4 regions of the Lysinibacillus sp. FSL P2-0066 genome follow, and region 1 is predicted to be linked to each of the others. Evidence: riboswitches for the same ligand, from Rfam matches in the RefSeq annotation. Region 1 holds a riboswitch; each other region holds the start of a gene.
The links. A riboswitch is a leader RNA that binds a small molecule or an ion and turns the genes downstream of it on or off. The one in region 1 is predicted to bind S-adenosylmethionine.

Region 1 (8,049 bases):
GAAGAAGCCTTTTATCATTGTTTCTGGTGGTCAGGGAAATGATGAAAAGGTATCTGAAGCATTTGCAATGAAACAATACTTAATAGAAGTTCATCATATTCCAACTGACAAGATTCTTATTGAAGATCGTTCAGCCAATACAGAACAAAATATGATCTTTTCAAAGCAAATAATGGACCACCATTCTCATGGGGTGAACTATCGTTCCATTTTTGTTACGAATAATTTTCATGTGTTTCGTGCAAGTATTTATGCTAGGAAAGCAGCACTAGATGCCGAGGGGATTGGCTCAAAGACAGCATTTTACTATGTTCCTAATGCATTCACACGAGAATTTATAGGTTTATTAGTAATGTATAAATGGACCCATGTCACAGTCTTTTTAATTATTACGCTATTCGTAGGCTTACTATTGAGAGCATATGTGTAACCAAACTTCAACTGTCTTCCATATAATAGTGGTAAGACAGTTTTTTTACATAGTGTGCAGGGGAGGAAAATAATGTACGAGCAAATTTTAGCCAAGCGAAATAAAGAACGAATAAATACCCTACAAAGTCTTACACAAACTCAAGATCCGTGGTTTGCTCAAAATATAAAATTGCTTACATTCGCTGAAGTTAACCTGACAGCCTTGCAGAGGATATTGTATCAAGTAGTACGGGGGTTATTAAAAGAACAGCAACAGCGTCATTTGCAGATTGTCCATACAGTGCAATCTCAATCGATTCAGGAAAATGTATTAACGCTGTTAGCAGAATATGATGATGTCTTGCGCGATGCTATCCCCCAGCCTATCTATATACTCATTTGGCAAATTTCTTCGCTAGAAAAGTTAAAAAACAGTATAGAAGTAGTGGATGATGTGCTTGATATTGTCGAGTGGTATTTTCGTCATCAAGAGGAACAAGTCGCTATTTTAGATGAAGAGGAATTAGATCATGAGCTCATTATTGATTTGTATAAAGAGGCGGTTGAAGAGCAGGATGGGGATGCTCAATATCAACTGGGAGAATACTATAATTCTAGAGAGGGTAAACATTTTCAACCTGAAAAATCATTGAAATGGTTCGAGCTAGCTGCTGCCCAGGGAAATGCAGATGCTCAATATATGCTTGGGAATTTTTGCTTTGGGGGCATAGGTGTGGAGGAGAATTATTCCCTAGCCTTTTCCTACTATGAAAAAGCGGCTTTGCAGGGACATGCGGATGCTGCCAATAATTTAGCGGATATGTACTTTAATGGTGAGGGCGTACCAACGAATTATACATTAGCAAAAAAATGGTTTGACTATGCTGCACAAAAGAATGTCGCAGAGGCAATGTTTACGTTAGGAATTATGTATGAGCAGGGGTTAGGCGTTGAGGTAGATGCAGAAGAAGCATTTAATGCCTATAAAAAATCCGCTGAGGCAGGGTATGTGGAAGCACAATATCGACTTGGCGGAATTTATTTAGAGGGGCGCTTAGGGAAAGCGAAAGATGTCAATCGTGGCCTATTTTGGTATGAAAGAGCTGCGGAACAATTTCATGTAGATGCCTTTTATGACTTAGGTTATATATGGAGTAACGGGCTGGCAGGAATACGCAATATCGAAAAAGGTATCCATTGGTTTAAGCAGGCAGCACTTCAAGGAGATGTGGATGCCAAGTTACAGTTAGGGCATATTTTTAATAAAGATCCAGGAATAGATAGAAATCTGAAAGAAGCTATTAAATGGTATAGACTTGCAGCAGATGCTGGCTCCGAAGAAGCGACTAAAATATTACAGGAACTTAAAGGATTGTAAATTTAGTGTTAAAAAAATATAGGTTTTTAGAATTATTTATATAGCTATAGTTAACGAAACTTTTGGTCTAAAAATGATTACTGTGATGGGTATGTAGATAGATGTTGATTGAGAATGAAAAATATTAATATAGTGAAATTTAAAGATGATCAATAAAAAAATAGAATAAATATAAAACAAGTAAGCATAATAAACAAAAAAATGGTTAAAAAAGCTACCCAATAATATTGTGGTAGCTTTTTTATTGATTATTACGCTTTATTTAACAACAAGGACTTTTTATACATTTTATGTAAAATAATGGTATATGTAAGATTGACAGTCATTTATAAAATGATTAATGTATATGAGTGATTTTGAAAAGAAGCATACGTAAATAATTTACTGTTAGTCATGTAGTGACTATATCTGTTTGTTGAGAGCATATGACCTTATGATAATTGAGCAAAGGGATACGCACATACTTTTGGAGGAAGTACGTCATACGGAATGCACTATCTGTTGCGACCATTAAATCTGGTCAATCTGATTTTATCGGTATTTTTTCGTGTATCCATCAATATGTTAAAAGGATTTGATGTTTCTCAGCCTGATGAAAGTAAACGGAATGAAAGAGGGAAGATGTGTGATTTTTCAAAAACAGAGAAAGACGAAGGTATTGGATTTACAGCAATACACAGTGAAAATGGATTTGTCCTCTCGTCAATCAATGGCGAAGCAAATTGAAATGCTGAACTTAACGAAGAAAGACTTACAATATTTAAAAGCTTTCCAGCCAATAGTTATGGACAATGTAGATCACATCGTAAACCGTTTTTACAACATGATAGGAACAGAGCATCATTTGATAGATATTATCAGTCATCATAGTTCTGTAGAAAAGCTTAAAATAACATTACGGCAGCATATTATTGAAATGTTTAACGGAACCATTGATGAGTTGTATTATCAAAGGCGTGTGAAAATTGCAAAGGTGCATGTCCACATTGGGCTTAGAACACAGTGGTATATCTGTGCATTCCAAGATTTATCAATGTCATTTATTGATTTGGTCGAAAAAAATATAGAATTCCCACAAGATCAATTTAATACGATCAGAGCTATATCGAAAATTTGTAATTTTGAGCAACAACTCGTTTTAGAAGCTTTTGAAAACACTGTCGAACAACTGAAGGAAAAAATGGTGCATGAGAAAGAAGTTATTGAACGACAGATTGTAGACTCTTCAGAAGCTCTTGCAACAATTTCGCAGGAAACAAATAATTCATTTTGCTGCTTAAGCAAGCAATCTGACGAAATTAAACATTTGGCCAAAAAGTCACTCGATGTATCTACATTAGCTGAAAATCAAGCACTAGAGGGTCGCGAACGTTTAAAAAATCAATCACAAAATATGCTCAATATTATTAATTCTCTTCACGATATAGAGGAAAATATTGAACAATTATCAGGGATGTCTAAGGAAATGGAAACAATCATGAGTGTTGTGACCAATATTGCGAATCAAACGAATCTATTGGCTTTGAATGCTGCAATTGAAGCAGCGCGTGCTGGTGAAGCGGGGAAGGGCTTTAGTGTAGTGGCTGATGAAGTGCGTAAATTATCGATTCAGACAAAAGAATCAGTTACAGCGGTTGCTTTGTTATTGAAAAAAACGGGTGAACGAACAGAAAAATTAGAGCATTCTTTGACAAATATTCAAGATGAAGTTGCAGCAGGTGAGGAAAATATGTTACAAACGGAAGGCCAATTTACGAATATTTTGGGAGCTATGACAGAAGCAAAAGAACAAAATGATTGTATGGCAACGAAAATACAAGCAATTGTAGGCATATTAAGTGAATTAGGCACTTCATTTACTGATGTAACGAATTCAGCAGAAAAATTAGCGAGCTTTGCGCAAAATTTAAAAGGATAGACTACTAACATTTACATCTATTTGTTCTATTTTTAGACGGAATAAACACTATAGTACCTATTAAAATGTTTGTTGTATAAATATTGCAATAGAGGATGGATCTTTTAGAGATTCAGAAAGCGAGAGCTATTTCACTGATGAAATAGCTCTACATGTTGTTGAAAAAAGATGATGTCAACGGCAGAAAAGGCAACTTTGCAGGGTGAGGGGTTGATTTCCGTTCCGCCAGCGTCCTTTCTAGGGGGCGTCCGAGGAGCCGCTTCACTCACTTCCGTTCGTTCCAGGGTCTCCTCTGTGACGCTAAATCCCCTAGGAGTGACGCTGGCTCCACTCCAATCAACCATTCTGCAAAGTGTCTTTACTTTTTTTTCATAGTAGCATAGCGATCAAATCGCCCATTATCTGTATTCTTAGCGGGGATAAGCTCTTATTTTCAGTGTGGAGAAGTGATGCGTGACAACACCTCTTCATAAAGAGTAGTGAGCACCTTCACTTTATTTGAAAACCTTTGCTAAAAAGTTAGTGGGTTGAAGTGGAGGGCTACTTGACTCCCGTGGGATAGCGAGACAGGCGAAGCCCTGCACGGAGCGGTAGCGGAGGAAGCGATTCGGCGCTCGCCCACAGGAAAGCAAGTAGCCTGCAACGGAAATCCATTTCTACCTTTCAATTGACTGTTTTGTTTTTCAACACTAAGGAGGGCTATTTCGCTGATGAAATAGCTCTATTTTTGCTAAATTTGTAAAGGGTTTAACGTAATTTTCAATGAAAAAAAGATTATACTGTAGAAAGAACGAATAATAGGGGCGGTTACTATGAAAACAGTTGTTGTTTTAGGCGGCGGTATTACAGGACTATGTACAATGCATTATTTGCAACGTCAAGTGAAGGAACATAATTTAGATGTTCGTCTAGTACTTATAGAAAAAAATACATATTTAGGAGGCAAATTATATTCGGCACATGAACAAGGTTTCATCATGGAAACAGGTGCTGATTCTATTGTAGCGCGTCACCAAGGTGTTATGGAACTTGTACAGGAGCTTGATTTTGAAGCGGAACTAGTCTACAACGAAACAGGTATTTCTTATATTTATACGAATAATGAGTTACACGCTATTCCAGCAGATTCAACTTTTGGAATACCGATGAGTTTGACATCCTTAGAGGAAAGTACACTCATTTCCGAGCAAGGGAAAAAAGAAGCGTTGAAGGATTTAACATTACCTAACGATCGCTTCACAAAGGAAAGTTCAATCGGTGAATTTTTAACTTACTATTTAGGAGAGGAACTGGTGAAAAATCAAATTGCACCAGTCCTTGCAGGTGTTTATTCGGGAGATTTACATCAGCTTTCTATTGGCTCTACTTTACCGTATCTGATTGATTATAAGAATGATTATGGAAGTATTATTAGAGGCTTTGATGCGAATCGTGAGCAATTTGTTAAAGCAGCGAACAAAAAATTTATATCCTTTAAAAATGGTTTATCTTCTTTAATTGATCGACTTGAACAAACATTATCCGATGTAGAAATCATCAAGGGCGTTACTACTCTAAATGTTAAAAAACAAGATAAGAACTATACAATTTCCTTAGCCAATGGTGAAATTATTGAGTCAGAATATGTCGTTTTAGCATTACCAAACGATACTGTCCAAAATCTACTACAGGATGAATCTTTAAATCGCTATTTTGACCAATTTACGACAGCGTCAGCGATTACTATTTATTTAGGTTTTGATGTGCCGGACTCTAGATTACCAGCAGATGGAACGGGCTATATTGTTTCCCATAATTCAGACGTTACTTGTAATGCAGCTACTTGGACTAGTCGCAAATGGAAGCATACATCGAAAGAAAATAAATTACTTTTGCGACTCTTTTATAAGAGCATCAATCCAGCCTATGAGCAACTACGTGCCATGACGGATGAAGAATTGGCAGCAGTTGCTTTAGAAGATGTGAGAAAGAGCCTAGGAATAGAAGAACAGCCAACCGTTGTAAATGTAACAAAATGGATTGATCAAATGCCTAAATATGATCTAGCGCATCGTGAAGCATTACAAGGGTTACTACATGAATTACATGAAAAATATCCAAATTTATCCATTGCTGGGTGCTCATATTTTGGCGTAGGTATTGGTGCTTGCATTCAAAATGGGAAAAAAATTGGTGAAGAGCTTGCAAAGGAACTTGCCAATTTCTAAGGTTTTAAGTGGAAAAAAACTTTCTTATGTGAAATAGTCTTGACTCATTCGTCAGTAAACGATATGATTCTTTTAATTATTTAAAAAATTCATACTTAATTCTTATCAAGAGAAGCAGAGGGACTGGCCCATTGAAGCTTCAGCAACCAACTTTATTGTCAGGTGCTAAATCCAGAAGACCGTTGAGTCGAAGATGAGAAGGAACAACAATGATGAATCGTTAAAGCCTTCTTTTTTTATGAAAGAGGGCTTTTTATTATATAGAGACATAGGAAGAGAGGCTAGTTTTATGGGATTGCTTGAAAAGTTAAAAACGCATGTATTGACAGCGGACGGTGCAATAGGCACAGTGCTATATGGCTATGGATTGGAGTATTGCCATGAGGAAATGAATGTTCAGAGACCCGAGTTAATTGAGAAGATTCATAGAGAATATATTGCGGCTGGTGCTGACATCATTCAAACGAATACGTACGGTGCAAATGCCATCAAATTAGCTCGCTATGGATTAGAATCACGTGTCCAACAGTTTAATGAAGCAGCTATTACCATTGCAAAACGAGCAGCGGCAGATGGCGGTCAATTTGTCTTAGGAACAATTGGAGGTATTCGGGGAATTCGTAAAAGTGATGCAACCTTGGATGAAATATTAGCGACTATTGAAGAACAAGCAAGTGTCTTACTGGCAGGGAATCCAGATGGTCTTTTACTCGAAACCTATTATGATTTTGAAGAATTATCAGCAACCTTAAAGATGCTACGAGAAAAAACAAATTTGCCAATTATTGCACAAGTTTCTATGCATGAGCCTGGTGTTTTACAAAATGGGATGTCTTTAAATAATGCTCTCCATGAGCTTGAAGCCCTCGGTGCAGATATTGTTGGCGTCAATTGTCGACTAGGTCCTCACCATACAATTCTAGCATTTGAAGGTGTAGAACTTCCTAATAAGGCATTCATGTCTGCCTATCCGAATGCGTCACTTCTTGACTTAGAGGATGGACGTGTCGTTTATGAGTCAGAAGCTGATTATTTTGGTCGAGCAGCTGTTGAATTACGTGACCAAGGTGTACGTTTAATCGGGGGCTGCTGTGGTACTACACCCAAACATATTGCAGCAGCAAAGAAGTATTTAGAAGAGTTATCACCGGTTCAGGAGAAGCATGCGAAACCTGAAAAGATTGAGATTGTACGTGAAGCGGAGCCACCAAAGTATGAGCCTCTTCATGAAAAAGTAAAACGTGAACGCTCTGTCATAGTAGAGTTGGATACGCCTAGACATTTAGAGATTGATGGATTCCTTGAAGGAGCAAAGCAATTGTATGATGCAGGTGCAGATGTAGTCATGATGGCAGACAATTCACTGGCCTCACCACGGATTAGCAATATTGCAATGGGAGCATTGTTGAAGAGTACACATGGTGTACGCCCACTAACACATATTACATGTCGAGACCGTAACTTAATTGGTCTTCAATCGCATTTAATGGGTCTAAATGCTTTAGGTATTCATGATGTGTTGGCTGTTACGGGTGATCCAACGAAAGTGGGAGACTTCCCAGGTGCGACAAGTGTTTATGATGTATCTTCGATGGAGCTGATCCAATTAATTAAGCAGTTAAATGAAGGGGTTTCCTTCTCAGGTAAACCACTTCGTAAAAAAGCAAATTTTTCAGTTGCTGCTGCATTTAATCCAAACGTCCGTGTGTTAGAACGTGCTGTGACACGTTTAGAGAAGAAAATTGAGCATGGGGCAGACTACTTCATTTCTCAACCAGTGTATACGAAAGAAAAAATTGTAGAAATTTATGAGGCAACAAAGCATTTACAAGCTCCTATTTACATCGGCATTATGCCTGTTACGAGTTATAAAAGTGCTGAATTTTTACATCATGAAGTGCCAGGTATCAAATTATCCGAAGATGCCTTGGCAAGAATGAAAGTATGTGGAGAAGACAAGGAACGAGCGAAATTGGAAGGAATTGCCATTGCTAAAGAATTAGTTGAAGTGGCTGCGCAATACTTCAATGGTATATACCTTATTACACCATTTTTACGTTACGATGTGACACTAGAGTTGATGAAATATATAGAGCAATTGGATGAACAGAAAAAAGGAGTAAGTATACATGGCT
Region 2 (8,049 bases), 1.1 Mb from region 1:
TTACAAATGCAGGTGGATTTACAGGAAGTGATTTACGACTATTTACAGCCCGTTATTGAATACGATGAAAAATATAATAGTAAGCTTCTCGAAACATTGCAAGTGTATTTACAAACAAATGGCTCTAAACAGCAAACAGCGAATCAATTGTTTATTGTTCGTCAAACACTCTATCACCGCTTAAAAAAGCTTGAAAGTTTACTTGGTAAAAATTTTATGAACGGGCATAACCGCATTACACTTGAATTTATGCTACTAGCCAATTCATTAATCGAGGATAAGAGCTAGAAAAAAGTTGGCACGCTTAAAAGGTTAACTCCCCTCCTAAGCGTGCCCTTTATTACCCTTTCACAACTACATCGTGATACAATCCAGGTCTACGATCATCGTAAACAGGAATTCTTCCACGTACTTCATCGACAATAGAAAAGTCTACATCGATCACTGCTACTTCCTCGTCCTCAGCACCTACCCATAATACTTCTCCCCAAGGCTGAATAATCATAGACTGCCCATTAAAATTTTCTACCTTTTTCGAAATACGATTTACTGCAATGACAAAGCATTGATTTTCAATTGCACGAGCCTGTAGCAACGTTTTCCAATGGTCAATCCTTGGAGTTGGCCACTGCGCTGGTACAAATAATACCTTTGCTCCTTGTAATGCATGTGCACGTAACCATTCTGGGAAGCGAATATCATAGCAAATGACACCAGCAGCTTCAATATCATCTAAAGCAAAACGATTCATTTCATCCCCTGCTTCCAAGTAAAGATGCTCGTCCATTAAACGGAAAAGATGTGCCTTGCTATATTCCCCAACAAGTTCTCCATTACGATCAAAGGTATACATCGTATTATAAAATTTATCGCCTTTCTTTGTTGAAACAGAGCCCCCTACAATATGTACATCAAGTTCCTTAGCAAGTTTAGCCAAAAAGGTCTTTGTCCGCTCACCATTGATATCTGCTAGCTCAGGCAGTTTCTCTAAAGCATAGCCTGTATTCCACATTTCAGGTAACACTATGATTTCTGCCCCATTTTTTGCAGCTTCACGAATCTTATCCTCGGCACGTTCAAAATTTTCTTCAACTTTGCCAAAGCCAACATTTAATTGAATACAACCGATTTTCATCTCTATTCCTCCTCTAGACAATTAACAGAAAAAGTAATACTATTTGCTTCATATTCTTCAATAATAATTATTATATTCTGAAAAAGGTGATCATGCATGGAATTCTCTAAAAAACTACAGCAACTACCCACTCAATTTTTTGCAGCACTCGTTCAAAAAGTAAACTCGGCTCTAGAAGAAGGGCGTGATGTCATTAACCTTGGGCAAGGAAATCCCGATCAGCCAACGCCTATTCACATCATTCAAGCATTACAGGAAGCAGCTGAAAATCCTCAAAACCACAAATATTCACCTTTTAGAGGTCTCGCTGAATTACGCCAAGCTGCTGCGGACTTTTATCTACGTGAATATCAGGTAGAACTAAATCCAGATACAGAGGTAGCGATTCTTGGTGGAACAAAAATTGGTCTAGTTGAGCTACCTTTAGCTGTGTTAAACCCTGGTGACACGATGCTCTTACCAGATCCTGGCTATCCAGATTACCTATCAGGTGTTGTACTAGGAGACGTCAATTTTGAAGTAATGCCCCTTTTTGCTGAAAATGATTTCTTACCTGATTATCATGCATTACCTGATGAAGTGAAAGAAAAAGCAAAGCTTCTTTACTTAAATTACCCGAACAACCCTACAGGTGGTACAGCATCACTTGCGTTTTTTGAAGAGACCGTTCGCTTTGCGAAGGAGCACAATATTATCGTATCACATGATTTTGCTTATGGGGCAATAGGATTTGACGGTAATAAACCAGTTAGCTTCCTTCAAGCAAAGGGTGCAAAAGAAGTAGGAGTTGAAATGTATACATTATCGAAAACCTATAATATGGCTGGCTGGCGTATAGGCTTCGCTGTAGGGAATGCCGAGATTATTGCTGCTATTAATCTAATTCAGGATCATCTGTTTTGTAGTCAATTCCCTGCCATTCAACAAGCCGCAGCAGTAGCACTGACGGCTTCCCAACAATGTGCGGATGAACTACGAGCTACTTATGAGCGTCGCCGCAATGTACTCATTGAAGAAGCTCGAAGAATTGGCTGGCATGTTACGGCTCCAAAAGGCTCCTTCTTCGCATGGCTCCCTGTACCACTAGGCTATACAAGTGAACAGTTTGCTGATCTTTTGCTCGAAAAAGCTGATATCGCTGTAGCAGCAGGTAATGGCTTCGGTCAATATGGTGAAGGCTATGTACGCGTAGGATTGCTGGTTAGTGAGGAGCGCTTACGTGAAGCAATCCATAGAATCGAGCAATTACAATTGTTTAAAAGATAATGACGCCATATCCTGTAGCTATCCCTAGCTACAGGATTATTACTATTTTTCAATTTTCCTTGGTTGCCCTAAACCATTTTCTAATGGATAAAATTGAACATGACCTGTTTCATCATCCCATTTTCGAATATGTTGAATCCCTTGTACCTCTGCCAACACGATGTCAGCAGTAATAACAGGGTTGCCCCCTTTTATTAAATGCCCACCTGATACAACACCCCATTGATCGCTCATAGAACCATGGAAATGTGTCTCATATCCACCATCTCGCTTACACACCACACCTGAACCTTGAATAAATTCTAATGGTCCCTCTTTTTCAATCACATCACTAAAACGAACTTGAATTTGAGCTGTTGCATCTGGCACTAAATAAACAAAGCTGCTTTTTTGAAAGCTGCCAATACAGCTTACAATTGTTGCTGACTCTATGCTATTCTCTTCGCAAAGCGCTTCAATCCCTTCAATGATATCTGTTCCCGTTAGAAAACGAGCACTAATAACCTTACCAAATGAACCTATACCATAATTAACTCTTACAGACATTGTTATCCCTCTTTTGCGTCGAAATATTATAATTATATAAAAAATTTAAAAATTATTTATTGACTTACTATACCCTATAAATTATATTAGTTCTATCGGAATTACAAAAAAATATTATAAATCTCTTATCAAGAGTAGCTGAGGGACTGGCCCTATGAAGCTCGGCAACCTCCTTTTTATAGGAAGGTGCTAAATCCTGCAAACGATCTTCGTTTGATAGATAAGAGAGGACATCTTTTCATGAGCCTCTCTTAATTTGTAAGAGAGTTTTTTTATTTTCAAAAAACCGATAAAAACAATCTTGGAGGTATTTTCATGAAAAAGAAAAATAAATTTTTAGTAGGTTTAGCAAGTTTAACATTAGTAGCAGCTTTAGCAGGCTGTGGCTCTAAAGAAGATAGTAAAAGCCAAACTGAAGGAATTGATGAAAAGAAAATCGTTGTAGGCGTCACTTCTGGTCCACACGAACAAATTGCAGAAGTAGCCGCTAAAGTAGCAAAAGAAAATGGGCTAGAAGTAGAACTAAAATCATTTTCTGACTATGTTTTACCTAATACATCCTTAGCTGAAGGTGATCTTGATGCTAACAGCTATCAACACGAGCCTTTCCTAGATACATTTAATAAAGACCATGATACAGATTTAGTACCAGTGGGCAAGACGATTTTAAATCCAATGGGTATCTACTCAGAAAAATATAAATCCTTTGATGACATTCCTGACGGTGCAACGTTTGGCTTACCAAATGACCCAACGAATGGAGCACGTGCCCTCTTTGTTTTACAGGAAGCTGGCTATATTAAGTTAAAAGATGGCGCAGACTTAACAGCCTCGATCCGTGATGTAGAAGAAAACAAAAAGAATTTAAAATTCATTGAATTAGAGGCAGCTCAAATTCCTAAACAACTTAGTGAAGTAGATGTAGCAGCTATTAATACAAACTTTGCATTAGAAGCTGGCATTAATCCTAAAGATGACTCTATTTTATTGGAATCTACTGATTCTCCATACGTGAACTATATTGTTGTGCGTGCTGAAAATGAAAATGATCCAACAATTAAAAAGTTCGTTGAGGCTTATCAATCTGATGAGGTACGTCAATTCATCGAAGAAGAGTTTAAAGGTTCTGTAATCCCTAGCTGGTAAAACATTCAGAAAGCTTCTAAAGCCGAAGAATCTGCCGAAATTCCTCTATAGGAAAACGAGCAGATTCTTGCTTTTTAGAAGGTTGAGAAAGGAGCAAATAATCGCATGATTCAATTACAAAATATCTCAAAAGAATTTAAATCGAAAAAAGGCATCATAAAAGCTGTGGATGGCATCAATCTTCATGTAAAAAAGGGACAAATTCATGGAGTAATCGGCTATAGTGGTGCTGGGAAAAGTACACTCATTCGTTGCGTTAATCTACTAGAACGTCCTACAGCGGGAAAAGTAGTGATAGACAATGTAGACATTACGACCCTTTCTCTTCATGAATTACGTCAAACACGCCAAAAAATCGGGATGATCTTTCAGCACTTCAATCTACTAAAAACAGCAACGGTTTACAATAATATTGCTGTTCCCTTAAAGCTGCTAGGCTATAAAGAGGCGGAAGTAAAAAACCGAGTAGCTAAGTATGCCGAAATTGTCGGCTTAACAGATAAACTAGATAGTTACCCAAATCAACTTTCAGGTGGTCAAAAACAGCGTGTGGCTATTGCACGTGCCTTAGCACAGGAACCAGAGATTTTACTTAGTGACGAAGCAACAAGTGCACTTGATCCTGAAACAACGGAAGCCATTCTTGAATTGTTGTTAAAAATTAATCGGGAATTAGGCATTACGATTCTGCTCATCACCCATGAAATGAATGTAATTCAAAAAATTTGCGATGAGGTTTCTGTTCTAGAGTCAGGGAAAGTTGTGGAATTTGGCACAGCGATTGAACTTTTTGCAAAACCGAAGCACCCTACAACGCGAAAGTTTTTGAATACAATTTCACAACGTAATTTATCCCCTTCTCTTATTGAGCAATTAAATGTTTCAGGAAGTGTAATCCGTTTAACATTTCTTGGTGAAAGTACTGGTAAGCCATTATTAGCAGAAGTCACTAAGATATACGATGTGCAACCAAATATTTTAACAGCTAATATTATTGAATTAAAAAACGGTATTGTCGGCAATATTGTGGTGCATCTACATGGCGAGACGCATATTGTCCAAAAGGCGCTAACGTATTTTTCAGAAAATGGCGTAGCAGTGGAAGAATTAGGAGGTGCGTTCAATGAGTAGTATCCAAAGCTTCTTTACAGATTGGTCAGATGTTATTGGCAAAGCAATTATGGAAACATTTCAAATGGTCGGAATTTCATTGTTGTTCTCCATTCTAATTGGTATTCCATTAGGGCTATTAATCGTTTTAACTCGACCAGGACAATCCTTTGAAAATAAATTTTTCTATCAGTTTTTTAATCTATTCATCAATATTGTTCGCTCTGTTCCATTTATCATTTTATTATTCTTCATCTTACCTTTTACCAAGCTAATTGTTGGTACAACAATTGGTGTTAAAGGTGTAATCGTTCCGTTAGTTGTTTACACGGCTCCTTATATTGCACGACTGATGGAATCTGCCCTTTTAGAAGTGGATTCAGGAGTTGTAGAAGCCTACACAGCCATGGGTATTAAACGTCGCCATATAATTTGGCATGTCCTATTACGTGAAGCTCGACCATCTATTATTTTAGGCTTAACGATTGCCACAATAGGATTAATTGGTGCAACAGCAATGGCAGGAATGGTTGGTGCTGGCGGTTTAGGTGACCTTGCCTATCGCTATGGTCATTTACGTTATGAGGTTGATGTGATGTATGCAACTGTCTTTATCTTAATCATCCTTGTGCAGAGCATTCAATCCATCGGAAACCGCTTCGCTGCGAAGTTGAAAAAAGATTAAGAGGAGAATGAAGATGACAAAGGAAATTTATGTAGAGAAAAATGGCTATATTGCAACGTTAGTATTAAACCGCCCAGAAAAACGAAATTCTTTATCAAGGGCAATGTTTCAAGCTATAGCAGACCACCTTGAGCAACTACGTGTAGATTCTACTATCAAGCTCTTAATTGTTCGCGGTGTCAATGAAGTAGCCTTTTCATCTGGTGCAGATATTAGCGAGTTTTTAGATGTTCGTTATGCTACAGACAATGCCAAAGCCTATAATGAATTGGCTCTAAAGGCGATCGATGCTCTTTATAAATTTCCGCACCCGACAATTGCTATGATTCAGGGCTTAGCAATTGGTGGAGGCTTAGAGTTAGCAAACGCTTGTGATTTTAGAATAGCAACACCTAAGAGTAAGCTAGGTATCACCGCTGCAAACATAGGTATTGTCTATAATTTAGAAAGCACGAAACGTCTCATCAATATTGTTGGTGTCGCTAAGGCAAAGGAAATTTTGTACACAGCTACTATTTTTACAGCTGAAGAAGGAAAAAATATTGGTTTAATCACGGCCCTACACGAACCAGAGGATATTGAAAAGGCCACAGTGCAATTCGCTGAACATTTATTAAGTAAATCATCCATTGCAAACGCAGGCATCAAAAAAATTATCCAAGCAATTGTAGATGGTGAAAATGAAGAAAACGATGAGCTGGCACAGTTAGTTTTGGATTCATTTAGTTCAGACGATTATAACGAAGGTATTCAAGCCTTTTTAAATAAAAGAAAGCCTATTTTCAATCAATAAGTGAGGTAGTAACGATGACAAACATAACTGATGGCGATCTACTCTTAAAAAATATAACTGCACAAGCCCCCTTCCCCATTTGCTTTGCAGATTTAGAAAAGGCCGTAGCGGAAAAAATCGAAGCTGGACCTTTTGGCTACATCCGTTCAGGTGCTGGCGGTGAACAAACACGGCGCAATAATCGTGCAGCTTTTGAGAAGTATTCCATTGTTCCCCGATTTTTAAATGATGTGTCAAAAGTTGATACATCGGTTCATTTGTTTGGTAAAACATATCCAACTCCTTTGCTTTTTGCTCCTGTAGGCATGAACGGAATGGTTCACGATGAAGGTGAGCTTGCCGTTGCACGTGCCGCCCAGTTTTTAAATATTCCTTATATACAAAGCACCGTTTCTACTTTTGCTCTTGAAGAAGTTGCTCAAGCTGCGCCTTCTGCAACAAAATGGTTTCAATTATATTGGTCTACTAATGAAGAAATTGCTTTTAGTATGGCTACACGTGCAGAGGAAGCTGGATTTGAAGCGATCGTTTTAACTGTCGATACCGTAATGCTTGGCTGGCGTGAAGAAGATGTACGCAATCAATTTTCACCATTGAAGCTAGGCTATGCAAGAGGAAATTATATGAATGACCCCGTTTTTACAGCCACTTTACCTGATGATTCATTCGAGTCCTATGTACAAGGTGTCTTGCAAAATGTCTTCCACCCAACACTTAATTGGGCGCATGTTCGAGAGTTAAAAAAACGTACAAATCTTCCTATATTATTGAAGGGAATTTTACATCCTGAAGATGCAAAGCTAGCTATCGACAATGGTATTGATGGCATTATTGTATCAAACCATGGCGGCCGTCAATTAGATGGCGTGATTGGTTCACTTGATGCCCTTCCTGCTATTGCGAAAGTTGTGCATGGACAAATTCCTATTATATTAGATAGTGGTGTATATCGTGGCATGGATGCCTTAAAAGCACTTGCTTTAGGAGCGGATGCCGTTGCAATTGGGCGTCCTTTCGTCTATGGGCTAGCCCTTGAAGGACAACAAGGCGTCGAAAAGGTGATGACCAATCTTTATGATGAATTAAAGGTTTCCATCGCATTAGCAGGCGCCACCTCTGTCAAGGGATTACGTAACATCACATTAGTCAAACAGGATGGGACTGAGGTTAAATGAAACAAGCATTACAAGGATTAAAGGTTGTCGATTTATCACAAGTCTTAGCGGGTCCTTATTGCACGATGGTGTTAGCAGATATGGGTGCAGAAGTTATCAAAATTGAAAAATATCCAAATGGAGACGATACCCGTACAATGGGTCCATTCGTTAATGAAGAAAGTCATATGTATATGATGGTTAATCGTAATAA
Region 3 (8,049 bases), 520 kb from region 1:
TAGACTTTCAAATAACCCTTGATGCCACCTTCTTCGTTGATTGCGCAGTACCCCTAATGTTTGAGGTGCTTCCGTCCAGCAAACTGGGTCGGGTACAAATTCAATACGTTTATTTTCTTTTTTTTCTTTTATAAGTCGATGAATATTCACTACAAGTTCCATATCTTCGCCAATAATATTGGTTGAATATCCACCTGCTTCAACAGCCCATTTTTTAGAGAAAACACTAAATGCTCCTGAAATAATAAGGACTAAATTGAATTTACTTAAGGCTATTCTCCCCATTAAAAATGCCCGCAAGTATTCGATTACTTGCATGATTACTAAGTAATTACTAGGTAATTGAGTCTCATAAATAGAGCCAAACTGCATCTTTGCGCCATTTGCAATACGAATATTACCACCTGCCGCAATGACCTCACCATCAGATAAAATGATAGGCTTCATCACCCGCAGCAAGGATTTTTCATCTAAAATGGAATCCCCATCAATGGAGCAAAAATACGGATATTGAGAGACATTAATACCCACATTTAGCGCATCAGCCTTACCACCATTTTCTTTATCAACTAAAATACAATTTTTATAGATTTCAGATTCATATATTTGCTTAATATCTTTTGTAGGGATGTTAGTTCGGACAATTTTGTTGATTGGCTTCATTTGAAAATGTTCGATGACCGTTTGAAGGGTTTGATCTGTAGACCCGTCGTTAATAATGATAATTTCAGTTTGAGGATAACGTAAATTCAATAATGAATAAACTGTATCTACAACCCCTACTTCTTCATTGTAAGCAGGAACAAGTAACGACACGGGTTTTGAATAAAAAGCATCTATATGTGCATCATCATACTCTGATAGATCGAGACGATAGCGTTTTCTTAAATCCAGCATAGCAATGATGAACATTGTACAATATGAAACGATAACGAACAGCATATAAAATAATGCCCCCAAAAAACATCATGCAATAGTCAATTATTTTCATTTACTTCCCCTCTTTTCTCGCTGCAATTTCCTGGGCCATTTCAATTGCATATTGGTCATTTGAGGATTCAATGAATTGCTGTAATTTAGCTATACCATGTCGATCTTCTACAATCGTTTTTGCCGCTTGAGAACGTACCCACCAATTCTCATCTTGAAGAAGTTGCTCTAAATAACTATAAGTGTAAGTAAGCGGTACATGCTTGAAAATTTTGGCAACCATTAACCTTGCTTCCCACATTTCTGAAGTCACAAAAGGGATAAAGGGATCCATCTCATCAATAATACCTATTTCATAAAGACCTTTTAATGCTCTGATGTTTATTTCCGTCGTATTATGGTCTAATAATTTTTTTAACTCCTCCAAATACTCCATCTTTCTTTTTACAGCAGCAGTATCAATAACAGCAAATTGCATATTAGCTGGCAAGCTATTAAAATCATGGAAAAATTGAATAAATACATTATCATCTAATAATACAAACAGTCTTCTATATTCACTTTCAGCGTAATTTACATTGGAATTTTTTATTTTCTCCATAAATAAATCTGGTTGGAAAAGGGAGTATATTTTTAATAACTGGAAATGTTCTTCATCTGTAATGTTATTTTTTTCGAATTCTTGGCACTTCGTTAGCAATTGATCTATTTGTAAGTCTGCAATTCGATAGAGGGCATTCATTCGAATACTCCATCGTCTACTTGATAAATCTTTTTCGTAGAATGCTTTTAAATATTGATTGGAGAATTGTTTAATTTTTAGTTCCAACTGTTCATTCCTTATATTCTTTAAATAGGATGAAAAAATTCTTTCAATAGCTTCAACTTGCGCCCTTCCTCTAGGTACCAATACGATACTAAATAGTGCGTTATTGAATAAGTAATCATACCAAAGTTGAGAATAATTTTGTAAATAACGGTCACGAACTTTTTCAAAATAGCTTTCACGCTGTCGCTGAACAAGTAAATACAGTAAAAAGATAAAGAGCACAACTAGTAAGAAGGAAATTATTGCGAAAAGCGTAGAAATAGTCAGCTTAATCATAGCCAAAACCTCGCAAAAGTTCTTTTAATTTTGGCTTCGAGCAAACGTAAATTAAATGGTTTGACAATATATTCATCAACACCGCCTTCATAAGCATTAAGCGCTGCCCCTTCAGAATTGCGTTCTGACATCATATAAATAATAAATTTCTTTTCATTTGGCATATGTCGTAAGATATGCAATATTTCTAAGCCATTTTTTAGAGGTAAAATATCATTCATAAGAATTAGATGCATATGCCCTGATTTATAATCATCCGATTGTAAAAAGCTATAACCATCCTCATAAGCCTTTACATCCAGAGTAAAATGAGGGATATCAATTTGGTTTAGCGTTGACTCTAATACTTGTCTAAAAATAGCGTTCTGTTCAATAATACTAACTTTCACTAATTCCGTTGGTTGCTCACTATAATCTTTTACTTCTGCTATACTCCACGTTAATTGCTCATCCTCTGATAGCATTTGTTTATTTTTATTTAACAACTCTTCAAAGATAACGTTATTATTTCTTATTTCTGTTATAGAGGCCTTTAATGCAATATGTTGAAACTTCCGTTCTGCTTTTAGGATGGCAAATATTCGTTTTAAAAATGCTTTAGCTTCTACATCACTACTTTGTAAAAAAAAGATACCCCAATGATTTCCATCGGATAATTGAAAAAGCAAATCTGTCTTACGTATTTTCGATTGTAAAAATGAGGTAACTTGATCATTCGTGGTTTCATTTGGTTGTGTAGAATTAGCTGTTTTTAAAAAGACTGCTGTTATAGTAAGGCGTGATCTAATAACACTTTCTCGCCATATTTTAAAGTAGCGCTCTACTTCATGTTCTTGCATGATGTCATGGGTGAATTTTATATCATTCATTAGAATCACTCCATCTAGTTTTTTCTTATTATTACTTTCTATCATTTATTTCGTAGATTAACAACATTACTATAGTAATAAATGTGACTAAACAATAAATAGACGTCATAAAAAATACATAGTTTCTCATCAATTTAACTACAAATAAAAAAGAGTACATAAGTCGTTAAACTTATGTACCCTTTTATAAAATTTTTAATTCTTATTTAACCGGTACTACTGCACCTTTCCACTCTTCTAAAATGAAGTCTTGGATTTCTTTAGATGTTAATACTTCTAATAATTTTTTAATTTCAGGTTTTGATTCATCACCTGCACGTACAGCGATGATGTTAACATATGGAGATTCTTTATCTTCAAGAGAAATAGCATCTTCAATTGGGTTTAAACCGTTATCGATGGCAAAGTTAGAATTGATAAGTACTGCATCGCCTTCATCGTTTTCGTACATTTGTACAAGCATTTCTGGGGCAGTATTTGCATCGAATTTAAAGTTTTTAGGATTTTCTTCAATATCCTTTAATTCTGCTGCTGTTTTATCAATGCCTTCTTTTAATTTGATTAAGCCTTTAGCCTCTAACAATGACAGCATACGACCATGGTCAGATACTGAATTAGAAAGTAAAATTGTTGCGCCTTCAGGCAGGTCTTCTAACGTTTTATATTTTTTAGAGTAAATACCGATTGGTTCAATATGAACGCCACCTGCATTAACGAAATCATAGCCATTGTCTTTAATTTGTAGCTCTAAGTAAGGAATGTGCTGGAAATAGTTTGCATCAATATCTTTTGACTCTAAATCTTGGTTTGGTAGAACATAATCTGTATACGTTTCAATTTCAAGGTCTATGCCTTCTTTAGCTAAGATCGGTTTTGCTTTTTCTAAAATAACTGCGTGTGGTGTATTAGAAGCACCTACTTTTAATGTTACGTTTTCTTTGCTATCTGTTTGATCGCCAGATGCTGATTTTTCATCTTCTTTTTTATCTGTACCGCAAGCTGCTAATGCTAGTACAAGTATTGATAAAAATAATCCTGCTAATAACTTTTTCATTTATGACACTCCCTTGTATTTGTTTTAAATATGTTAGCGGTAAAAACCGGAATAACCTCATTTTCGTGCTAGCGTTTATCAATTTTTTCAGTAATTAAATCACCAATCCATTGAATAATAAATACGACTACTAAGATCAAAATAGTTGCCATTAATGTCACATCTTGGCGATTTCGCTGGAAGCCGTCTAAGAAAGCTAAGTTACCAAGACCACCTGCACCAATAATTCCTGCCATCGCTGTATAACCTACAAGAGCAACAGCCGTTACCGTGATACCAGAAATCAAAGCTGGTAATGATTCAGGGACCAATACTTTCCAAATAATTGTAGAAGTTTTCGCCCCCATTGAACGGGCTGCTTCAATAACACCTTTATCTATTTCACGTAACGCAATTAATACCATACGAGCATAAAACGGTGCTGCACCGATAATTAAAGCAGGTAACGCCGCATTGGCACCTCGAATTGTACCTAGTAAAAACTTCGTAAATGGAATTAATAAAATAATTAATACGATAAATGGAATGGAACGGAAAATATTAACGAGTGATCCTGTTAAAAAGTTAACGATTTTATTTGCCCATAACTGATTGGGGCTTGTTAAAAATAGAACGATACCAATGACTAACCCTAGAATAAATGTCACAACCGTTGATATAGCTGTCATGTATAAAGTTTCATACGTAGCTTGCCACATATTTTCCCAGTCTACATTCGGAAAGAGGTTAGTTAGCATTTGCAATCACCTCCGTTTGTACTTCGACTGTATTTAAATAACGAAGGGCTTCAGTGACGTTTGTCTGAGTGCCATCAATTTGCACAATCAATGTACCATATGCACCATTTTTTGTTTGCGAAATATTTCCGTGAACAATACTTACTTCTACATCAAATTGTTTCACAAGATGTGAGATGACAGGCTGTTCTGTTTTTTCACCAACAAAAATTAATTTGACAAGTTGTCCAGTTGGATAGTTTGTTTTAATTTGTGCTACCGTATCCTGTGTTTCCTTAGTGTCTGTAATTTGAGAGACAAACTTTTTGGTAATGGCTGCTTGTGGTGCTTGGAAGACTTGTAATACCTCACCACGTTCCACAATTTCGCCTGCCTCCATCACCGCTACACGATGACAAATTTTGCGGATGACATGCATTTCGTGGGTAATCAGGACGATTGTTAAGCCTAAGCGTTCATTTATATCAACGAGTAAATCAAGAATGGCATCCGTTGTTTCAGGATCGAGTGCTGATGTCGCCTCATCACATAGTAAAACCTCTGGATTATTCGCCAATGCACGTGCAATCCCTACACGCTGCTTTTGTCCACCAGAAAGCTGAGATGGATATGCCTTATCGCGCCCTTCTAAGCCTACAAGGGCTATTAATTCCTTCACACGTGCTTCACGTTGAGCCTTTGGAAAGCCTGCGATTTCTAAAGGGAAAGCTATATTTTCGGCAACTGTTCTCGACCAAAGTAAATTGAAATGCTGGAAAATCATACTTACCTTTTGTCTAGCTGCTCTAAGCTTTTGTCCTTTTATCGATGAAAATTCCTGATTGTTCACCGTTACTGTTCCTGCTGTTGGTTTCTCTAAACCGTTTAGTAAACGAATCATGGTACTTTTACCTGCGCCACTATAGCCGATAATGCCAAAAATTTCACCTTTATTAATAGTAAGGTTGACGTCTTTGACTGCCGTTAATTCGCCATTTGTTGTTTTGTATTTCTTTGTAATATTTTGAAGCTGGATCATAGCGAATACTCCTTTTCTCATATAGAAAACCCCTTCACTCACAGACAAGTAGAAGGGGTCACGTATGATACGTTAAACCGTTCTCTCATCTTTCAAAGAAAAATCTTTGGGTGATTTGGCACCTTTTCACATTGTGATGGTTGCCGGGCTTCATAGGGCACTTCCCTCCGCCACTCTTCATAAGAGTTCGATATATTTAATGTTTTAGTAATATATTTGTTACTTTACCACGCTAGTAAAGTTCAGTCAATTGATTTTTTTAACAATTCATATAAAAATGGTACGGATTGAAAGGCATAAATCTTTTTTGTCACTTTTCCGCCATCACTGATGAGTAGACATGGAACACTTTCAATCTGATGCTCATAGGCAATGTGTTCCAAAAAGTTGATATTTGCTTTACCTATTTGTAGCTGTGGCAGTAATTGTTCAATAATGGACATCATTTTAGATGCCACTGCACACGTTCCACACATCGGTGTATATAAATAAAATGCAGTTTTCTCTCCCGACTGTTTAGCCGCTTCCCACTGCTCTGTTGACCATTCTTCCATTTACTCACGCAACCTTACAAAATATATTCATTATGGATTGAAAAATGTGCACGCAGTAAAATCATCGCTAACACTTTTCTTGGTGTTGTTTCTACTTCCTTGTACGTTGGCATTGTGCGCAGATGTTCAGCTTCTGGATAATGTCTGTCCATTAATGCACGTAGCTTATCGCCTGAAGTATCTGCATCAAAAAAAGTAAATAGCTCACAGCCCTCATAGGGATCCAGTAGTTCTTCTAATTGATGCACACCAATTGTACCATTCGTACATAGTATTGTAACATTCTCATTCAAAATAGGCTCAATTTGTAGCTTATCTGAGCGCCCTTCTACTATCAAGCATTTTCCCTCGAACATTACGCCACCTCCATTTAGAGATCCCTACTTATAAGTCATTATATAACAAAAAACGCCGGTAGTTGCCGACGTTTTTCGATTATGGCTTGTCTTATTCAGCGATCATTTCTTCGTATTGCTCTGCTGTCATTAGTTTCTCAACTTCTGATGCATCAGCAGGCTCAACAACGATCATCCATGCTTTTTCATATGGTGATTCATTAACGAATTCTGGGCTATCTTCTAAATCTGCATTTACTTCCACTACAGTACCTGAGATGGGTGCATATAATTCAGAAACAGTTTTTACTGATTCTACGCTACCGAATGGATCATCTGTTTTGATTTCGTCGCCAACTTGTGGAAGCTCAACGAATACGATATCTCCTAATTCAGATTGTGCGAAGTGAGTAATACCGATACGTACTTTTCCATCTTCTACTTTTACCCATTCATGTTCTTCAGAGTATCGTAAGTCTTTAGGTGTGCTCATGCAAAAAACCCCTCCATAAATATGTAATATATTCACTTTCAGTGTGCCATACTTCTCCTATAAATACAAGGTTTAATACGGTTATTTCCAAGCTTGCTCAAAATCTACTTCTTTAAAACCTAAAGTAACTTTTTTTCCATCTGTGACGATGGGACGTTTAATTAACATACCATCTGAAGCTAGTAGCTCAAGCTGCTCATCCTCCGTCATTTCTGCTAACTTGTCCTTTAAGCCAAGCTCACGATATTTCATACCTGAGGTATTAAAAAATTTCTTCAAAGGTTGTCCACTAGCTTGCCAAATAGCTGTTAATTCTTCCTTAGTTGGCGGTTGCTCTGCGATATGTACCTCTTCATAGGAAACCTCATGCTCATTTAACCACTTCTGTGCCTTTTTACATGTTGTACATTTCGGATAATGGAAAAATTGAATCGTCATTACAATGCTCCTCTTCTGTCTTTTTCTGTAGTATACCATCATAGTTGTTTTCAATGGTGAACTTCACTCTTTTTTGTAAGTTTATCCATCCGTTGTGCAAATTTATCCATTGCTTTTACGATTATCCATCTCATATAAAAAACCTAGCTATCTTTTGCAGATAGCTAGGTTAAATTTGCACTATTAAACAATATATTTTTCAGCATCAATTAATTTAACGGAAGCCTCACGCTTCTTCGCAATTAAATTGTATGGATTATTGCGAGTTAGCTTACGCAGTGCAGATAATGTCATACGAGCTGCATCGCCATCTGCGGAAGCAAGAATTGTGTCTTTTGCTTCTTTTTCGATCTCTGCGAATGCTTCCTGACAGAAGATTTGCGTATAGAGCAATTTTTGATGTGCTTTTTCAGCACCATCACGAGCAATTGCCTTTTCTGTACGTAAGACAGCTGATTCCATTGCAAATAATTGGTTTGCGATATTTGCAATGTTCACCAATACTTCTTGCTCTTG
Region 4 (8,049 bases), 660 kb from region 1:
AAGCAATGATGAAAAAAAGTAACTTTTGTTTTGCAACAAGAAAGAACGTGAGGTTGAATAGATGTTAACATTTACAGATTTACATGGCCTACAAGTAGATTTGAGTTTTACAAGAGGTGAATTTAAAGTAGAACCTAAACACGTCCTTGTCCTTTTAAAGCATAAGAATAAATGGTTATGTACTGTCCATAAACGACGAGGTGTAGAAGTGCCAGGGGGGAAGTTAGAAAAAGGTGAAACATTAGAGGAGGCGGCAATTCGAGAAGTTTTTGAAGAAACGGGTGTTCATGTAAAAAATCTTCAATGGTTCGCAGAGTATGCAGTGCATGATGAAATCGTTTTTTGTAAAACCGTTTACACGGCACAATTTTTAGCGCAAGAGGACATAGAATTTGATTTAGAGACATCAGGCATGCTTTGGTTAACCGATGAAGAATTTGCTCAGCATCCTAACTTGAGCTTTCACATGAAGGATGAGGGGATGAAGAAAATGCTGGAGGAGTTGAAAGACCGTGACATACAATGGTGAAATTGTGGAAAAACGTGCCTATCCCTCACCCAATCCAGCAATACGACTAACAGAAATAACCTATCTATCACAGGGCTTGCGTATAAAAGGGTTATTAGCGGAACCAAAAAAAGAAGGTACATATGATGGCTTTTTATATTTAAGAGGCGGTATGCAAAGCATTGGGATGGTAAGACCCTCTCGTATTGCACAATTTGCTGCGCAGGGCTTTATCGTATTTGCCCCATACTATCGTGGGAATCGTGGGGGAGAGGGACGTGACGAATTTGCAGGGGCAGACCGTTACGATGCGGTCTACGCAGTAGATGTACTCAAACAATTTTGCAATGACAATATCCATGTTTTTGGTTTTTCGCGAGGTGGTATTATGGCTCTGTGGACAGCCATTTTAAGAAAGGATATTACTTCTGTTGTAACATGGGCAGGTGTTTCTGATGCAACGGCCACTTATTGGGAACGTACAGATATGCGCAGGATGATGAAGCGCGTTATTGGAGGAACACCGAACCGTGTACCAGAAGCGTATGATGCAAGAACACCTCTTTTTGAGATAGAGCGGATAACAGCCCCTGTACTTATCATTCATGGCTATCGTGATGAAAATGTAGATATAGAACATGCCAGACAATTGGCATTTTTTTTAGAGGATGCAAATAAATCATTCGAAACTTGGTATGATCTTAACTACGCACATCAATATCCACCAGCAAAAAATCGTGAAACTGTCCGTGCTCTTTGCAAGTGGATGAAGCAACAATAAAGCTTAGAGAAAACAAAAAAGACAAAGGGAACGAATAAGTTGTTCCCTTTGTCTTTTATTTAGTCGTTATTTTAATGGGCCACCAAGTGTAGTGATGGCTTCAGAAACGTTTGAGAATTTCTTGAAGTTTTCATTGAATAAGCCTGCAAGCTCAGCAGCTTTTGCATCGTATGCAGCTTTATCTGCCCATGCTTCACGAGGGTTTAACACTTCTGAAGGTACACCTTCAACTGCTGTTGGAATGTGTAAACCAAACACAGCATCTTGTGTCGTTTCAACATCTGCTAATTTACCATCAATTGCTGCACGAACCATTGTACGTGTGTAAGAAAGTTTCATACGGCTACCTGTGCCATATTCGCCACCAGTCCAACCAGTGTTCACTAGGAATACTTGTGCACCGTGCTCGTCAATTTTTTGTCCTAACATTTCTGCATATACTGTAGCAGGAAGTGGAAGGAATGGAGAACCGAAACAAGTAGAGAAAACTGGTTCTGGCTCAGTTACACCACGTTCTGTTCCTGCAAGTTTAGAAGTGAACCCGCTTAGGAAGTGATACATTGCTTGTTCTTTTGTTAATTTACTGATTGGAGGTAACACGCCAAATGCATCAGCTGTTAGGAAGATGATTGTTTTTGGATGACCTGCAACAGAAGGATCAACGATATTTTCGATATATTGGATTGGGTAAGCTACACGTGTATTTTCTGTTAGAGAACCGTCATCATAGTCACAAATACGAGTTTCTGGATCAACAGCTACATTTTCTAATACAGAGCCGAAGCGAATTGCATTGTAGATTTCTGGTTCTTTTTCAGCAGAAAGATTGATTGTTTTTGCATAGCAACCACCCTCAATGTTGAACACACCATTATCAGACCAACCGTGTTCATCGTCACCGATAAGCTTACGATCTGGGTCAGCTGATAACGTCGTTTTACCAGTACCAGATAGACCGAAGAATAATGCCACATCGCCAGCTTCACCTACGTTTGCTGAACAGTGCATTGAAAGGATACCTTGTTGTGGTAATAAGTAGTTCATGATACCAAAAATAGATTTTTTCATTTCACCAGCATATTCAGTACCACCAATTAAAATAATTTTCTTTTCAAGTGATACGATAATGAATGTTTCAGAGGCAGTACCATCAACCGCAGGATCTGCTTTAAAGTTCGGAGCTGAGATGACAGTGAAGTCGGCAACATGAGAAGCTAATTCATCTGCTGTTGGACGGATAAATAATTGATGAGCAAAAAGATTGTGCCATGCGTATTCATTAATAACTTGAATGCTTAATTGTGAATCTTTGTCAGCACCTGCAAAGCCTTTGAATACGAATAACTCGTCACGTTCTTTTAAATATTTTATTACTTTTACATATAGGTTATCGAACACTTCAGAAGAAATTGGTTGGTTGACTTTACCCCAGTCAATTTGATCTTTTGTGCTTTCTTCTTCTACCGTATATTTATCTTTAGGTGAACGACCAGTGTATTTGCCAGTTTCTGCACGAACTGCGCCATCTACTGTTAACATTGCTTCACCACGAGATGTAGCTTTTTCTGCTAATTGTGGTACTGAAAGTTGAACATTAATGTTACCGCCGTTTAATAATTCCTTCAGTTCGTTTGCAATTTCTACTGAATTCATCGATTAAATACCATCCTTTTTTATAGTATTCCCTTGATTTAGAGGGATTTTTTCTTAATTTCAAAAATAGTATAACACAATTGCTTAAATAATCTATACTAATTAAGAAATTATTTTAGAGTTTTTACCACTTTTCAATAAACTGACAAAAAATAATGTTTTTCGAGTAGAATACCATCAATCCTACTGTAATTAGGCATGAAAATTGAGCCACACATATGTTACCACAAGTAGCTAGGTATGTTGTAGGGATTAATTTGCTTCTATTTACATCATCATCCAAGTATGAAAAGTTTTTGTGTAATAGGTTCTTTCCTTTCTATACAGTAATACATAAGAAAATATTTGACAACGTTCGACCTTTTGAGTAACATGAAATTGAACGGATACTCTTATCCCGAGCTGGTGGAGGGTCAGGCCCTGTGAAACCCGGCAACCTGCATGAACTATTTCACGACATGCGCTGGTGCCAACCTGATGCAAGGGAACATCCCTTGAACGATAAGAGTGAAAGGTTACGCAGTCATTATTCCTTTCCTCATGTAAAGTAACGTGAGAAAAGGATTTTTTTATTGTTAAAAATCAATGTAAAGGTAAGTATATGTAGTTCTTTCCTTATTATAATGACGGATCTTTCGAAATCCTCGTGTTAAAAGCAGCAGTAACGGCTTGAGAGTTCAATCCTTAGGAGCGGACTTGACATGGGTAATGAGTACCGTATTCATACACAACTACTTATTGTAAGAGTATTTAGGAGGAAAACCAAATGACAAACCGTCGACTGTTTACATCAGAGAGTGTAACAGAAGGACATCCAGATAAGATTTGTGACCAAATCTCGGATGCCATTTTAGATGCTATTTTAGCAGAAGATCCAAATGCGCGTGTAGCATGTGAAACAACTGTAACAACAGGATTAGTATTAGTAGCAGGAGAAATTACAACTTCTACTTATGTTGATATTAAAGGTATCGTTCGTGATACTGTAGCAGAAATTGGCTATACACGTGGTAAATATGGCTTCGATGCAGAAAACTTAGCGGTGCTTGTGGCGATTGGTGAACAATCACCTGATATTGCACAGGGTGTTGATCAGGCATTAGAGGCACGTGAAGGCTCTATGACAGATGCTGATATTGAAGCAATCGGTGCTGGTGACCAAGGCTTAATGTTTGGCTATGCATGTAATGAAACACCAGAGCTTATGCCATTACCAATTAGCTTGGCTCACAAATTAGCACGCCGTTTAACAGAAGTACGTAAATCAGGTGAACTTGCCTATTTACGTCCTGATGGTAAAACGCAGGTAACGATTGAATATGATGACAATAATGTACCCGTTCGCGTGGATACAATTGTTATTTCAACACAGCATGATGAAGAAGCAACACTTGAACAAATTCAAGCGGATTTAAAAGAATTTGTTATTGCACCCGTTGTACCGAGTGAATTATTAGATACTAACACTAAATACTTCATCAACCCAACTGGCCGTTTCGTAATTGGTGGACCAAAAGGCGATGCTGGATTAACAGGACGTAAAATCATTGTTGATACATACGGTGGTTATGCACGTCACGGTGGTGGTGCCTTCTCAGGTAAGGATGCAACCAAGGTAGACCGCTCAGCAGCATATGCGGCACGTTATGTAGCAAAAAACATCGTAGCAGCTGGCTTAGCAGAGCGTGCTGAAGTACAACTTGCCTATGCGATTGGCGTTGCTCAGCCTGTTTCCATTGCTGTCGATACATTTGGCACAGGTAGAGTAAAAGAAAGCGAGATCGTTGAATGGGTACGCGAGCTATTCGATTTACGCCCAGCAGGTATTATTAAAATGCTTGATCTTCGTCGTCCAATTTATAAACAAACTGCTGCGTATGGACATTTTGGTCGTACAGATTTAAATGTACCATGGGAGCAAATTGATAAAGCCGACGCACTACGAGAAAAAGCACGTTTATAAACTATTGAACTAAAGTAATGAAGTCATTAGAAAATTATTCTAATGTATTAATAAACAAAGGAGCAACATTGCTCCTTTTGTTTTTTTTACAAAAATACCTCGCTAGGATTCGTGAACATATTCGGTACACGAAAACGCGAGGGATTTTTTCGTTAGTATTGATTTTTTGTGTAGGTTATTTATTTCTGAAGTGATTTATAATATTGACCTTTTTCTGCGTATTCTCGTACGATGCGTTCCATATCCTCTTTATCTTCAGCATTTAATTCTCGGACAACTTTTGCTGGACGACCTAATGCTAAACTATTTGGAGGAATGACTTTACCAGGAGGTACTAGGCTTCCAGCTCCAATAAATGCACCTTCTCCAATCTCAGCTCCGTCTAAAATAATGGATCCCATACCAATTAAGGCATTTTTGCGAATTGTACAACTATGTAAAGTGACTTGGTGTCCAACTGTTACCTCATCTTCAATAATGAGCGGATATTTTGGGCTTTGGTGTAAACAGCAAAGATCCTGAATACTGACACGTTTACCGATAATCGTTGGGGAAACATCACCACGAATAACCGTATTAAACCAAATGGTTGTTTCGGCGCCAATTGTTACGTCGCCCGTAACAGTTGCGTAATCAGCAATGAAAACAGACGGATCGATCTTTGGCGTTTTATCTTTAAATGGATAAATCATGAAAATCGCCTCTTTTCTTTCTATAATGTAGTATTATCGTATCAAATACGCAACTTTATGGAAATATAAAATTAAAATGTGCTATTTATTTCGATATAATCAAAGTGTAATTATTTTTTAGGAGGACTATGTAAATGTGGAAATGGGAAGCTGATGGACAAGCAAAAGCTGTGATTGCTATTCTTCATGGTGCTTATGAAAATCACCGTTGGTATGCATGGCTGATAGAGAAATTAAGATTAGAAGGCTTCCACATAGTCATGGGGGATTTACCGAATCATGGTGGTAATGCAAGATTTGCTAGAGTCCATGATGAAGACTTCAAATTGTACAATAAGTATACACGAAACCTGATTGAAAATGCTTTTTCATATAATTTACCAACCTTTGTAATAGGGCATGGACTAGGTGCAACATTAATCCTCCATACACTGCAAAAGAGACAATATGAATGTGCAGGCATTATTTTAACATCACCTTGGTTGCAACTAAAGCTATTACCAGGTAAATTAACAAATGCTTTAACAAGTCTAAGTGCGTTAACAGCCAATGTTAAGTTGACACATGATATTACATTAGAGAAATTAACGCGTAGTGTTGAAGGCAGAGAAGAAATGAAAGATGATGTACCGCTCATGTCTGTTGTTTCTGTGAAATGGTATCGAGAACTTCAGCAAATGATGAAAAATTTAGTGATGCTGCCTAAAGGTGAAATGCCTAATATGCCTATGCTAATTATGACAGCTGAGAAGGATAAAATTACGGACACTCGCCAAACCCGAAATTGGCTTCATCAACAGGAATTCACAGAATTTCAGTTTAAAGAATGGGCAAATTGTTATCATAATTTATTTCATGAGGGAGAGCGCGAAGAAATTTATATGTATACACGAGATTTTATTAATAATGCTCTTCGAAGAATTGGTTATATAATTAAATAGGTTTATCCCCTTCCATTTACTAGGTTACTTACTTAAATATTGTTACTCAAAAATAATATTGTAATTTTCTGAAAAGTGTAATACTATAATGATCTAAAGTAAGGTATTTTAAATTGGAGGGGTAAAATGGATGTAATTGTGGAGAAGTTGAATGGTATTTTATGGGGACCATGGTTTATTTATGGTATCTTATTGATTGGGTTATTTTTCTCAATTATCACAAGGTTCCTACAGGTAAGGCACATTAAAGATATGTTTGTTTTAATGTTTAAAGGGGAGAAATCGGAAAAGGGAATATCCTCTTTCCAAGCAATGTCTATCGCATTATCAGGACGTGTAGGTACAGGTAATATTGCTGGTACTGCGACAGCAATTGGAATGGGAGGACCTGGTGCTGTCTTTTGGATGTGGGCAATCGCTTTCATTGGTGCGGCTACCGCGTATGTAGAATCAACATTAGCTCAAATCTATAAAGAAGAGAAAGATACAGAATATCGTGGTGGACCGGCCTTTTACATAGAAAAAGGAATGGGTCAAAAATGGTTTGCAGTAATTTTTGCTGTGGCGGCTTTGATTGCGATGTTAATCTTAATGCCTGGCGTCCAATCAAACGCCATTGCAGGTGCTGTTGAAAACGCTTTCGGTTTGGAAACTTGGATAACAGGTCTTATTATTGTTGTTTTATTAGGCGCAATTATTATCGGTGGTGTTAAATCTATTGCAAATGCAGCCCAAATCATTGTACCTTTTATGGCATTAGCATACATCATTATGGCTATTATCATTATTGTTATGAATATCTCTGAAGTACCAACAGTATTTGCATTGATTTTCTCAAGTGCCTTTGGTGCCCAAGAGATTTTTGGGGGCATTATTGGTTCTGCCATTGCTTGGGGTGTTAAACGTGGAATTTATTCCAATGAAGCTGGTCAAGGAACGGGTGCTCACCCTGCAGCAGCAGCGGAAGTATCGCATCCTGCTAAGCAAGGAATTGTTCAAGCGGCGTCTGTGTATATTGATACATTACTAATTTGTTCTGCTACGGCATTTATGATTTTATTTACAGGTATGTACAATGTACAAGATGAAAAGGCAGCTGAAGGAGCAGATCCATTTATCCATATTGGACAATTTAATAGTGGTGGATTAGCAGGCGATGAGCAAATGACCTTTGCGAAAAGTATTGAAGCAGGTGCAGCCTATACACAATATGCAGTTGACTCATCATTACCTGGCTTTGGTGCTCCATTTGTAGCCATTGCGTTATTCTTCTTTGCCTTTACAACAATTATGGCTTACTACTATATTGCAGAGACAAATGTCGCTTATTTATTTAGAGGTAGCACAGAAAAGATTTTCATTTGGATTGCAAAGATTGCTATTTTAGTTGCAGCCTTCTATGGTACAATCCGTACGTCTGGTCTAGCATGGGCAATGGGAGATGTAGGTCTTGGTCTAATGGTTTGGATTAACGTTCTGGCTATTTTAATTATTATGAAACCAGCTATTGT

Region 2: linked by a shared signal. The riboswitch ahead of MKZ14_RS02200 (MetQ/NlpA family ABC transporter substrate-binding protein) and the one ahead of MKZ14_RS19910 (bifunctional homocysteine S-methyltransferase/methylenetetrahydrofolate reductase) in region 1 are both predicted to bind S-adenosylmethionine.
Region 3: linked by a shared signal. The riboswitch ahead of MKZ14_RS17455 (methionine ABC transporter ATP-binding protein) and the one ahead of MKZ14_RS19910 (bifunctional homocysteine S-methyltransferase/methylenetetrahydrofolate reductase) in region 1 are both predicted to bind S-adenosylmethionine.
Region 4: linked by a shared signal. The riboswitch ahead of metK (methionine adenosyltransferase) and the one ahead of MKZ14_RS19910 (bifunctional homocysteine S-methyltransferase/methylenetetrahydrofolate reductase) in region 1 are both predicted to bind S-adenosylmethionine.

Annotation. Positions count from the first base shown of each region.
Region 1 is NZ_CP150202.1:3,999,313-4,007,361, reverse strand. It holds gene MKZ14_RS19930 (YdcF family protein) at 1-430, shown strand, start outside; gene MKZ14_RS19925 (tetratricopeptide repeat protein) at 503-1,789, shown strand; gene MKZ14_RS19920 (globin-coupled sensor protein) at 2,415-3,707, shown strand; gene MKZ14_RS19915 (protoporphyrinogen oxidase) at 4,520-5,914, shown strand; SAM riboswitch class I at 6,014-6,114, shown strand; gene MKZ14_RS19910 (bifunctional homocysteine S-methyltransferase/methylenetetrahydrofolate reductase) at 6,204-8,049, shown strand, end outside; gene metH (methionine synthase) at 8,044-8,049, shown strand, end outside.
Region 2 is NZ_CP150202.1:454,393-462,441, reverse strand. It holds gene MKZ14_RS02220 (PucR family transcriptional regulator ligand-binding domain-containing protein) at 1-288, shown strand, start outside; gene MKZ14_RS02215 (carbon-nitrogen family hydrolase) at 341-1,135, opposite strand; gene MKZ14_RS02210 (pyridoxal phosphate-dependent aminotransferase) at 1,232-2,401, shown strand; gene MKZ14_RS02205 (PPC domain-containing DNA-binding protein) at 2,444-2,947, opposite strand; SAM riboswitch class I at 3,070-3,174, shown strand; gene MKZ14_RS02200 (MetQ/NlpA family ABC transporter substrate-binding protein) at 3,263-4,093, shown strand; gene MKZ14_RS02195 (ATP-binding cassette domain-containing protein) at 4,199-5,224, shown strand; gene MKZ14_RS02190 (methionine ABC transporter permease) at 5,217-5,888, shown strand; gene MKZ14_RS02185 (enoyl-CoA hydratase-related protein) at 5,902-6,681, shown strand; gene MKZ14_RS02180 (alpha-hydroxy acid oxidase) at 6,696-7,856, shown strand; gene MKZ14_RS02175 (CoA transferase) at 7,853-8,049, shown strand, end outside.
Region 3 is NZ_CP150202.1:3,476,921-3,484,969, forward strand. It holds gene MKZ14_RS17430 (glycosyltransferase) at 1-942, opposite strand, end outside; gene MKZ14_RS17435 (HEAT repeat domain-containing protein) at 992-2,035, opposite strand; gene MKZ14_RS17440 (response regulator) at 2,032-2,904, opposite strand; gene MKZ14_RS17445 (MetQ/NlpA family ABC transporter substrate-binding protein) at 3,107-3,958, opposite strand; gene MKZ14_RS17450 (methionine ABC transporter permease) at 4,027-4,695, opposite strand; gene MKZ14_RS17455 (methionine ABC transporter ATP-binding protein) at 4,685-5,713, opposite strand; SAM riboswitch class I at 5,796-5,899, opposite strand; gene MKZ14_RS17460 (thioredoxin family protein) at 5,956-6,267, opposite strand; gene MKZ14_RS17465 (hypothetical protein) at 6,282-6,623, opposite strand; gene gcvH (glycine cleavage system protein GcvH) at 6,715-7,095, opposite strand; gene MKZ14_RS17475 (arsenate reductase family protein) at 7,177-7,533, opposite strand; gene MKZ14_RS17480 (acyl-CoA dehydrogenase family protein) at 7,717-8,049, opposite strand, start outside.
Region 4 is NZ_CP150202.1:3,339,152-3,347,200, reverse strand. It holds gene MKZ14_RS16620 (NUDIX domain-containing protein) at 62-529, shown strand; gene MKZ14_RS16615 (prolyl oligopeptidase family serine peptidase) at 513-1,289, shown strand; gene pckA (phosphoenolpyruvate carboxykinase (ATP)) at 1,356-2,942, opposite strand; SAM riboswitch class I at 3,332-3,450, shown strand; gene metK (methionine adenosyltransferase) at 3,709-4,905, shown strand; gene MKZ14_RS16600 (gamma carbonic anhydrase family protein) at 5,085-5,597, opposite strand; gene MKZ14_RS16595 (alpha/beta hydrolase) at 5,732-6,538, shown strand; gene MKZ14_RS16590 (alanine/glycine:cation symporter family protein) at 6,665-8,049, shown strand, end outside.